Regions from separate parts of the Streptomyces sp. NPDC039465 genome, predicted to be linked through region 1. Evidence: predicted binding sites of a transcription regulator. Region 1 holds the regulator's gene; the other holds the start of a gene.

What was found. Region 1 encodes HrcA, which represses chaperone genes, less so after heat shock. Its sites were predicted from a motif close to TTNGCACTCNGNNNNNCNGAGTGCNAA; they were not measured.
Region 2: the regulator HrcA is predicted to act here: its motif matches at 2,723-2,749, upstream of groL (chaperonin GroEL).

What each region holds. Positions count from the first base shown of each region.
Region 1 covers NZ_JBVKAP010000001.1:802,946-807,727, forward strand. The annotation lists gene ACZ7LT_RS03765 (nitronate monooxygenase) at 1-211, opposite strand, end outside; gene dnaJ (molecular chaperone DnaJ) at 421-1,563, opposite strand; gene hrcA (heat-inducible transcriptional repressor HrcA) at 1,564-2,580, opposite strand; gene ACZ7LT_RS03780 (MBL fold metallo-hydrolase) at 2,779-3,501, shown strand; gene ACZ7LT_RS03785 (DUF3097 domain-containing protein) at 3,512-4,336, shown strand.
Region 2 covers NZ_JBVKAP010000007.1:485,355-490,136, forward strand. The annotation lists gene ACZ7LT_RS25035 (hypothetical protein) at 1-255, shown strand, start outside; gene ACZ7LT_RS25040 (SRPBCC family protein) at 320-796, opposite strand; gene groL (chaperonin GroEL) at 935-2,557, opposite strand; gene ACZ7LT_RS25050 (cold-shock protein) at 2,890-3,093, opposite strand; gene ACZ7LT_RS25055 (MoaD/ThiS family protein) at 3,493-3,771, opposite strand; gene thrC (threonine synthase) at 3,768-4,782, opposite strand, start outside.

The DNA.
Region 1 (4,782 bases):
TGAAGAGGTTGACCCCGAACGGCTGACCGGTCAGCCCGCGGACCTGCTTGATCTCCTGGTACATGCCGTCGGCGGTCTTGTACCCGGCGGCGAGAAAACCGAGCCCGCCGGCCTCGGAGACGGCGGCCGCGAGCTGCGGACCGGAAGCGCCACCCGCCATGGGGGCCTGCACGATCGGATGACGACAGAGATCGTTCAGTGCGGAGGACATGCAGGCATGGTGTCACGCCGGACCGACAGCCCCCGCATCACCCGGCACGACGAACCCCGCCGCCCGGGCGGACCGGACGGCGGGGCCGTAGGAGGAGCGGGTAGGGCTACCGCCCGTTGAACGCATCCTTCAAGCGCGAGAACAGGCCCTGCCGCCCCGGCTGACCGTGCTGACCCGGGGGACGACCCCCGGACCCCCGGCCGGGCGCGCTACCGCCCGTTGAACGCATCCTTCAAGCGCGAGAACAGGCCCTGCTGGCCCGGCTGGAACTGGCCCATCGGCCGTTCCTCGCCGCGCAGCTTCGCCAGCTCCCGCAGCAGCCGCTCCTGCTCGGGGTCGAGCTTCGACGGCGTCATGACCTCGACGTGGACGATGAGGTCGCCGCGCCCGTTGCCGCGTAGGTGCGTGACGCCGCGGCCGTGCAGCGGGATCGACTGGCCCGACTGCGTACCGGGCCGGATGTCGACCTCCTCGACGCCGTCCAGGGTCTCCAGCGGCACCTTCGTGCCGAGCGCGCCCGCCGTCATCGGGATCGTGACCGTGCAGTGGAGATCGTCGCCGCGCCGCTGGAAGACCGAGTGCGGCAGCTCGTGGATCTCGACGTACAGGTCGCCGGCGGGGCCGCCGCCCGGGCCGACCTCGCCCTCGCCTGCGAGCTGGATACGGGTGCCGTTGTCGACACCGGCCGGGATCTTGACCGTGAGGGTCCGGCGGGAGCGCACGCGCCCGTCGCCCGCGCACTCGGGGCACGGGGTCGGCACGACCGTGCCGAAGCCCTGGCACTGGGGGCAGGGGCGGGAGGTCATGACCTGGCCCAGGAAGGACCGGGTGACCTGGGACACCTCGCCGCGGCCGCGGCACATGTCACACGTCTGCGCCGACGTACCGGGCGCCGCGCCCTCGCCGGAGCAGGTCGTACAGACGACGGCCGTGTCGACCTGGATGTCCTTCGTCGTGCCGAAGGCCGCCTCGTTGAGCTCGATCTCCAGGCGGATCATGGCGTCCTGGCCGCGGCGCGTACGCGAGCGCGGCCCGCGCTGCGACGCCGTGCCGAAGAAGGCGTCCATGATGTCGGAGAAGTTGCCGAAGCCACCGGCCCCGAAGCCGCCCGCGGCGCCACCGGCACCGCCGGACGCGGAGAGCGGGTCCCCGCCGAGGTCGTAGACCTGCTTCTTCTGCGGGTCCGAGAGGACCTCGTACGCGGCGTTGATCTCCTTGAACCGCTCCTGCGTCTTCGGGTCCGGATTCACGTCCGGGTGAAGCTCGCGGGCGAGGCGCCGGAACGCCTTCTTGATCTCGTCCTGCGATGCGTCGCGGCGTACGCCGAGTACGGCGTAGTAGTCCGTGGCCACTTACGACTCCGCCAGGATCTGTCCGACGTAACGTGCCACTGCGCGTACCGCTCCCATCGTTCCGGGGTAGTCCATGCGGGTCGGTCCGACCACGCCGAGTTTGGCGACTGCCTCGTCGCCCGAACCGTAGCCGACCGCGACGACGGACGTGGACGTGAGGCCCTCATGGGCGTTCTCGTGCCCGATCCGTACGGTCATGCCCGAGTCCTTGGCCTCGCCGAGCAGCTTCAGCAGGACGACCTGCTCCTCCAACGCCTCCAGCACGGGCCGGATCGTCAGCGGGAAGTCGTGTCCGAAGCGGGTGAGATTGGCGGTGCCGCCGATCATCAGCCGCTCCTCGTGCTCCTCGACGAGGGTTTCCAGCAGGGTGGCCAGCACGGCCGAGACCGTACCGCGGTCCTCCGTCTCGAAGGACTCGGGCAGGTCCTGCACCAGCTGCGGCACGTCCGCGAAGCGGCGGCCGACGACCCTGCTGTTGAGCCGGGCCCGCAGATCGGCGAGAGAGGTCTCGCCGAACGGGGCCGGGCAGTCGATCATGCGCTGCTCGACCCGTCCCGTGTCGGTGATCAGGACGAGCATCAGCCGGGCGGGGGCGAGCGAGAGGAGTTCCACGTGCCGCACGGTCGAGCGGGTCAGCGAGGGGTACTGCACCACCGCGACCTGCCGGGTCAGCTGCGCGAGCAGCCGGACCGTGCGTCCGACGACGTCGTCGAGGTCGACGGCGCCGTCGAGGAAGTTGTGGATCGCCCGGCGCTCGGGCGTCGACAGCGGCTTGACGCCCGCGAGCCTGTCGACGAAGAGGCGGTAGCCCTTGTCGGTGGGGATCCGCCCGGCGCTGGTGTGCGGCTGGGCGATGTATCCCTCGTCCTCCAGGACGGCCATGTCGTTGCGGACCGTGGCCGGGGAGACGCCCAGGGCGTGGCGCTCGGTGAGCGCCTTGGAGCCGACGGGCTCCTCGGTACCGACATAGTCCTGGACGATGGCGCGGAGCACTTCGAGTCTGCGTTCGCTGAGCATCGCGCTCACCTCCAGCTGCGGTTTCCGGTCGTTCCAGTCGTTCGCCTGGCACTCACCCTGTCCGAGTGCCAGCATCCCCCGGTCAGTGTACGGCGGGGGGCGGCGCTCCTGGCAAGGAGACCGGCGGCACGTCCGACCGGTCAGGGTGGCGCGCGGAAATCACGCGACGGTGCTGGTCGTTGCCGATAGCGTCTCGGTATGGACGTCAGTTGGGAAGAGTTCGGGTGGGAGCGGATCGCCCACGGGGTGGGCCGCAGGCGCCTCCCGGTCTGGGACGCGACGGTCGGACTGGTCGTCGGCGACGCCGCGGTGCTGCTGTACGACACGGGCTCGTCCCTCAGGGAGGGCGCCGAGCTGCGCGCGCAGGTGCAGGCGATGACCGGCCGGAAAGTGACGCACATCGCACTGGGGCACCCCCACTTCGATCATGTCCTGGGGACGGCCGCGTTCTCGGGGGTGGAGGTGTACGGCGCGGTCGGCATGGACACGCTGCTGCGGGGCCGGGAGCGGGACGCGCTGCGCCTGGACGCGGTACGCCAGGGTCTCGACGCCGCAGAGGCGGCGGAGGCGACGGGCGTCCTGGTGGCGCCGCACCACGTGGTGTCGGGCGAGTGGACGCTGGACCTGGGCGGCCGCCAGGTCCTGCTGGCGAACGTCGGCCCCGGACACACGGGCCACGATCTGGCGCTGCTGGTCCCCGGCTCCCCTGAGGTCGTCTTCTGCGGTGACCTGGTGGAGGAGTCGGGCGAGCCCCAGGCGGGCCCGGACGCGATCCCGTCGCGCTGGCCGGCCGCCCTGGACCGCCTGCTCTCCCTGGGCGGCGAGGAGGCGGTGTACGTCCCCGGGCACGGCGCGGTCGTCGACGCGGCGTTCGTACGGGCGCAGCGCGATGAGCTGGCGAGGCGCTTCGCGGTGTCGTAGCGTCGGCGAAATGCGCAGCTACAGCCCTGATCTGACGCCCCCTTGGAAGAGGCCGTCGGCCGTTCCCGAAGTGTCCGCCGAGGTCGATCTGGTGGTGGAGGAGGTGGGGACGGGCTTCTGCGGCGCGGTCATCCGTACGGAGAAGACGGCGCAGGGTCCGACGGTGACCCTGGAGGACCGGTTCGGCAAGCAGCGGGTGTTCCCGATGGAACCGCGCGGATTCCTGCTGGAGGGCAAGGTCGTCACGCTGGTCCGCCCGACGGGGGCGGCGGCGCCGGCGCGCCCGGCCCGTACGGCCTCCGGTTCGATCGCGGTCCCGGGGGCACGCGCGCGTGTCGCCCGTGCGGGCCGCATCTATGTGGAGGGCCGGCACGACGCGGAGCTGGTGGAGAAGGTCTGGGGCGACGACCTGCGGATCGAGGGCGTGGTCGTCGAGTACCTGGAGGGCATCGACGACCTCCCGTCGATCGTCGCCGACTTCGCCCCCGGCCCGGACGCGCGCCTGGGGGTCCTGGTGGACCACCTGGTGCCGGGCTCGAAGGAGTCCCGCATCGCGGCCCAGGTCTCCGGCGACGACGTCCTGATCGTCGGCCATCCGTACATCGACGTCTGGGAGGCCGTGAAGCCCTCGTCCCTGGGCATCCCGTCCTGGCCCCGGGTGCCGCACGGCCAGGACTGGAAGACGGGCGTGTGCGAGGCCCTGGGGTGGCCGGGGAACACGGGGGCGGCGTGGCGGGGGATTCTCTCGCGGGTGCGGAGCTACAAGGACCTGGAGCCGGAGCTGTTGGGGCGGGTGGAGGAGCTGATCGACTTCGTCACGGCGCCGGGGGGCTGAGGGCGGGGTTTCTCCCCCACCCCGCCCCTTCCCGAAACCCTGCCGGGGGCTGGTGGGGGGGGTGACTGTCCGGGGGCGAGGCCCCCGGACCCCTGCGAGGCGGCAGCTTCGCGCCGCAGGCCCAGACGCCGGGCCGTCGGCCTCGTTGTGGCGCCGGGCGCCACAGGCCCCGTTGTGGCGGGGGGCGGTGCCACAGGCCCGGGCCCGGATCGGCGGCCCCGTTGTGGGCATACGTTCCGCAGGGCTGGGGGTCCCCCCGGACGAAGTCTGGGGGAGGGTGGGCACAACGCCCACGACGGGCGGCGCCCCTCGCTCTGGCGGTGCACACGACCGGCCGGTGCGCCAGGACCAGGCGGCGCCCAACGCTCGGGCGGTGCGCCACGACGGGCGGCGACCCTCGCTCTCGCGGTGCACACGACCGGCCGGTGCGCCAGGACCAGCCGGCG
Region 2 (4,782 bases), on a different contig from region 1:
GTCACCGTGACCGGTGTGCTGCAGCAGCTGTCGGGGACGGCGTGGAAGGCGTACGCGGGGCAGCCCGTGCAGCTGTGGTTCCAGGCCAAGGGCGCGTCGAAGTCCACGCTGGTGACGTCCGGGAAGTCCAGCTCGACCGGTCTGGCCACGCTCAAGGGCAAGGCGACGGTCGACGGCACCTGGCTGATCCGGTACATCGGTGACGCGACGCACTTCAACTCGACGGCGACCGGCGACTTCGTCGACGTGCGCTGATCCTTACGGGCGAGGCGCGAAGGGCGGCATCCCCCCGGGGTGCCGCCCTTCGCGCTACAGCGAGTCAGACGCGCGCGAGGAAGGTCGCCAGGCGGTCGTACTCCTCCACGACCCCCGCCTCCATGCCCGTCGCCAGCGCCTGGTCCCGGATCTCGGCGGACGGCCAGATCGAGGTGCTCTTCAGCCTGGTCACGCCGTCCTTCTCGTCGAACGTGAGGGTGACGTGGACGGGCGGGCCGGGCATCAGCTCGAAGGTCTCGGTGTAGACGAGCCGCTCCGGCGGGGTGATCTCCTCGTACGTACCGGAGAAGACGATCTCCTGGCCGTCGGGGGCCTTCTGGCCCCAGCGCCAGGCGCCGCCCACGCGGAGGTCGATGTCGCAGACGGTCGTCGTCAGGGAGCTCAGGCCGTACCACTGCCGTACCTGCTCCGGTTTCGTCCAGGCCTCGAAGACCCGGTCGCGCGGGGCCGCGAAGTCCCGGGTGATGACGAGCTCCCGCTCCGAGGGGGTCGTCAGCTTCGTCGTCGACTGCGTGGTCATGGCCTTCGCCACCCTCCTGCTGCCGCGTGCGGGCGTGCGGCGCCTCTTCTTCCAGGGTGTGGCAGAACGCCGAGGGCGGCACCCCCTCCATGAAGGGGTGCCGCCCTCGGACCGTCGGACGGATCCGATCCCGGAGGATCAGAAGTCCATGTCACCGCCCGGCATGCCGCCCGGAGCGGCCGCGGCGGCCTTCTCCGGCTTGTCGGCGATGACAGCCTCGGTGGTGAGGAACAGCGCGGCGATGGAGGCGGCGTTCTGCAGGGCAGAGCGGGTCACCTTCGCCGGGTCGATGATGCCCTCGGCGATCATGTCGACGTACTCACCGGTCGCGGCGTTCAGGCCGTGGCCGACGGGCAGGTTGCGCACCTTCTCGACGATGACGCCACCCTCGAGACCACCGTTGACGGCGATCTGCTTGAGCGGGGCCTCCAGCGCGAGCTTCACGGCGTTGGCGCCGGTGGCCTCGTCGCCGCTCAGGTCGAGCTTCTCGAAGACCGAGGAGGCCTGGAGCAGGGCCACGCCACCACCGGCGACGATGCCCTCCTCGACGGCCGCCTTCGCGTTGCGAACGGCGTCCTCGATGCGGTGCTTGCGCTCCTTGAGCTCGACCTCGGTCGCGGCGCCGGCCTTGATGACGGCCACGCCGCCGGCCAGCTTCGCGAGGCGCTCCTGGAGCTTCTCGCGGTCGTAGTCCGAGTCGGAGTTCTCGATCTCGGCGCGGATCTGGTTCACGCGACCGGCGACCTGGTCGCTGTCACCGGCACCGTCGACGATGGTGGTCTCGTCCTTGGTGATGACGACCTTGCGGGCGCGGCCCAGCAGGTCCAGGCCGGCGTTCTCGAGCTTGAGGCCGACCTCCTCGGAGATGACCGTGCCGCCCGTGAGGATGGCGATGTCGTTCAGCATGGCCTTGCGGCGGTCGCCGAAGCCCGGGGCCTTGACCGCGACGGACTTGAAGGTGCCGCGGATCTTGTTGACGACCAGGGTCGACAGGGCCTCGCCCTCGACGTCCTCGGCGATGATCAGCAGCGGCTTGCCCGACTGCATGACCTTCTCCAGGAGCGGGAGGAGGTCCTTCACGGAGGAGATCTTGGAGTTGACGATCAGGAGGTACGGGTCGTCGAGCGACGCCTCCATACGCTCCATGTCGGTGGCGAAGTACGCCGAGATGTAGCCCTTGTCGAAGCGCATACCCTCGGTGAGCTCCAGCTCCAGACCGAAGGTCTGGGACTCCTCGACGGTGATGACGCCTTCCTTGCCGACCTTGTCCATGGCCTCGGCGATCAGCTCACCGATCTGGGTGTCGGCGGCGGAGATGGAGGCCGTGGAAGCGATCTGCTCCTTGGTCTCGACATCCTTCGCCTGCTCGAGCAGGGCGCCGGAGACGGCCTCGACGGCCTTCTCGATGCCGCGCTTGAGGGCCATCGGGTTGGCGCCGGCGGCGACGTTGCGCAGGCCCTCGCGGACGAGCGCCTGGGCGAGGACGGTCGCGGTGGTCGTACCGTCACCGGCGACGTCGTCCGTCTTCTTGGCGACTTCCTTGACCAGCTCGGCGCCGATCTTCTCGTACGGGTCCTCGAGCTCGATCTCCTTGGCGATGGAGACACCATCGTTGGTGATCGTGGGGGCGCCCCACTTCTTCTCAAGGACGACGTTCCGGCCCTTGGGGCCAAGGGTGACCTTGACGGCGTCGGCGAGCTGGTTCATGCCGCGCTCGAGACCGCGCCGGGCCTCCTCGTCGAACGCGATGATCTTGGCCATGTGAAGTGGTCCTCCCGGACATGGGGTGGATAACGCTCCTGGACCGCGCCTGCGCCCGCGACGGACGGTCTGCGTGCCTGTGGTTCCTTGCCCCACGCGGCGTGCGGACCTCACCGACCCGGTCCCTCGGTAGCACTCTCACCTTCAGAGTGCTAACGCCAATGATTAGCACTCGGCATAGGAGAGTGCAAGCGCCTACCAAGGATCGGGAGGGGCCGCGGGCGTGTTCCCGTCGGGCGTCCGGGAACGCGCGAGGGGCCCGTACCCCCCTGGGTGTCCCCCGGGATACGAGCCCCTCGGCGTGAGTGTGCCGTGGCCGAATCGCGCCGCGCTCAGACGGCGAGCTTGACCATGTCAGCCTGCGGACCCTTCTGGCCCTGCGAGATCTCGAACTCGACTCGCTGACCCTCTTCAAGGGTGCGGTACCCGTCCATCTGGATCGCGCTGTAGTGGACGAAAACATCCGCACCACCGTCGACCGCGATGAAGCCGTACCCCTTCTCCGCGTTGAACCACTTGACGGTGCCCTGAGCCATGCCTAACTCCCCTATTACTGGCCCTTGCGCAGGACCGCACTTCGCGGACCCGGGTCAGACCTCGCCCACCGACAGGAGTGGGCTCGAACGCGTCGACCGCGGCTGAATGTATCTGCCCAACTGCCGTCTGCAACAGGTCAATCGGACGAGAAATCTGAGCGTGGCCGAACGGCGAATTCAGGAGAATTCACTGACTTACGGGGCAAGTCGGGCCAGGCAAAGGGCGCATATGGCGCAGAACGATCGAACACTTTGGCTGCTTCTTATCGCGTGCGAGCGCATTCTCATATGCGGCTGGCACAAGCAGCGGAGGGGACTTCCCCAACTCTACCGCGTTCAACCATGCAGAATTGCCCCCTCCACTTCCGGTGGAGGGGGCAATTCCGTAAATCGGGTCGTTCAGCAGCCGCCGGCGACCGCGGGGATGATCGACACGCCGGCGCCGTCCGGCGTCGCGGTCTCAAGGCCCTGCTCGAAGCGGACGTCGTCGTCGTTGACGTACACGTTCACGAAGCGGCGCAGCTTGCCCTGGTCGTCGAGGACGCGGGCGGCGATGCCGGTGTGGTTCTTCTCCAGGTCCGCGATGACCTCGGCCAGGGTCGCGCCCTCGGCCGGGACCTCGGCCTGGCCGCCGGTGTACGTACGGAGGATGGTGGGGATGCGGACGTTGACGCTCATGCGAGGCCAGCCTCTCGGAAAGAGTCCAGGTTGGGGCGGATGACAGCGGTCATACCCGTCGTCGGGGCCACCGCGTCGAGGGTCTTGAGGCCGTCACCCGTGTTGACGACCACCGTGGTCAGGGACGGGTCGATGGCCCCGGACTCGATCAGCTTCTGCGCGACGCCGAGGGTGGTGCCGCCCGCGGTCTCGGTGAAGATGCCTTCGGTGCGGGCCAGCAGCTTGATCGCGGCCACGATCTGCTCGTCGGTCACGTCCTCGACGGCGCCGCCCGTGCGGCGGCAGATGTCCAGGACGTACGGGCCGTCCGCCGGGTTGCCGATCGCCAGGGACTTGGCGATGGTGTCCGGCTTCTGGGGCCGTACGACGTCGTGGCCGGCCTTGAAGGCGACCGACACCGGCGAGCAGCCCTCCGCCTGGGCGCCGAAGATCTTGTACGGCTTGTCCTCGACCAGGCCCAGCTTGATGAGCTCCTGGAGCCCCTTGTCGATCTTGGTGAGCTGGGAGCCGGAGGCGATCGGGATGACGATCTGGTCCGGGAGCCGCCAGCCGAGCTGCTCGCAGATCTCGTACGCGAGCGTCTTGGAGCCCTCGCCGTAGTACGGGCGCAGGTTGACGTTGACGAAGCCCCAGCCCTCGCCGGCCGGGTCGCCGATGAGCTCGGAGCAGAAGCGGTTCACGTCGTCGTAGTTGCCCTCGATGCCGACGAGCTCGCCGCCGTAGACGGCGGCCATGACGACCTTGCCCTGCTCCAGGTCGTGCGGGATGAACACGCAGGAGCGGAAGCCGGCCCGGGCGGCGGCGGCGCCGACCGCGCCGGCGAGGTTGCCGGTGGAGGAGCAGGAGAGGGTGGTGAAGCCGAAGGCGCGGGCGGCCTCGAGGGCCTGGGCGACGACGCGGTCCTTGAAGGAGTGCGTGGGGTTGCCGGAGTCGTCCTTGACGAAGAGCTTGCCCGGCTCGATGCCCAGTTCGCGGGCGAGGTTGTCGGCCTGGACGAGCTTGGTCCAGCCG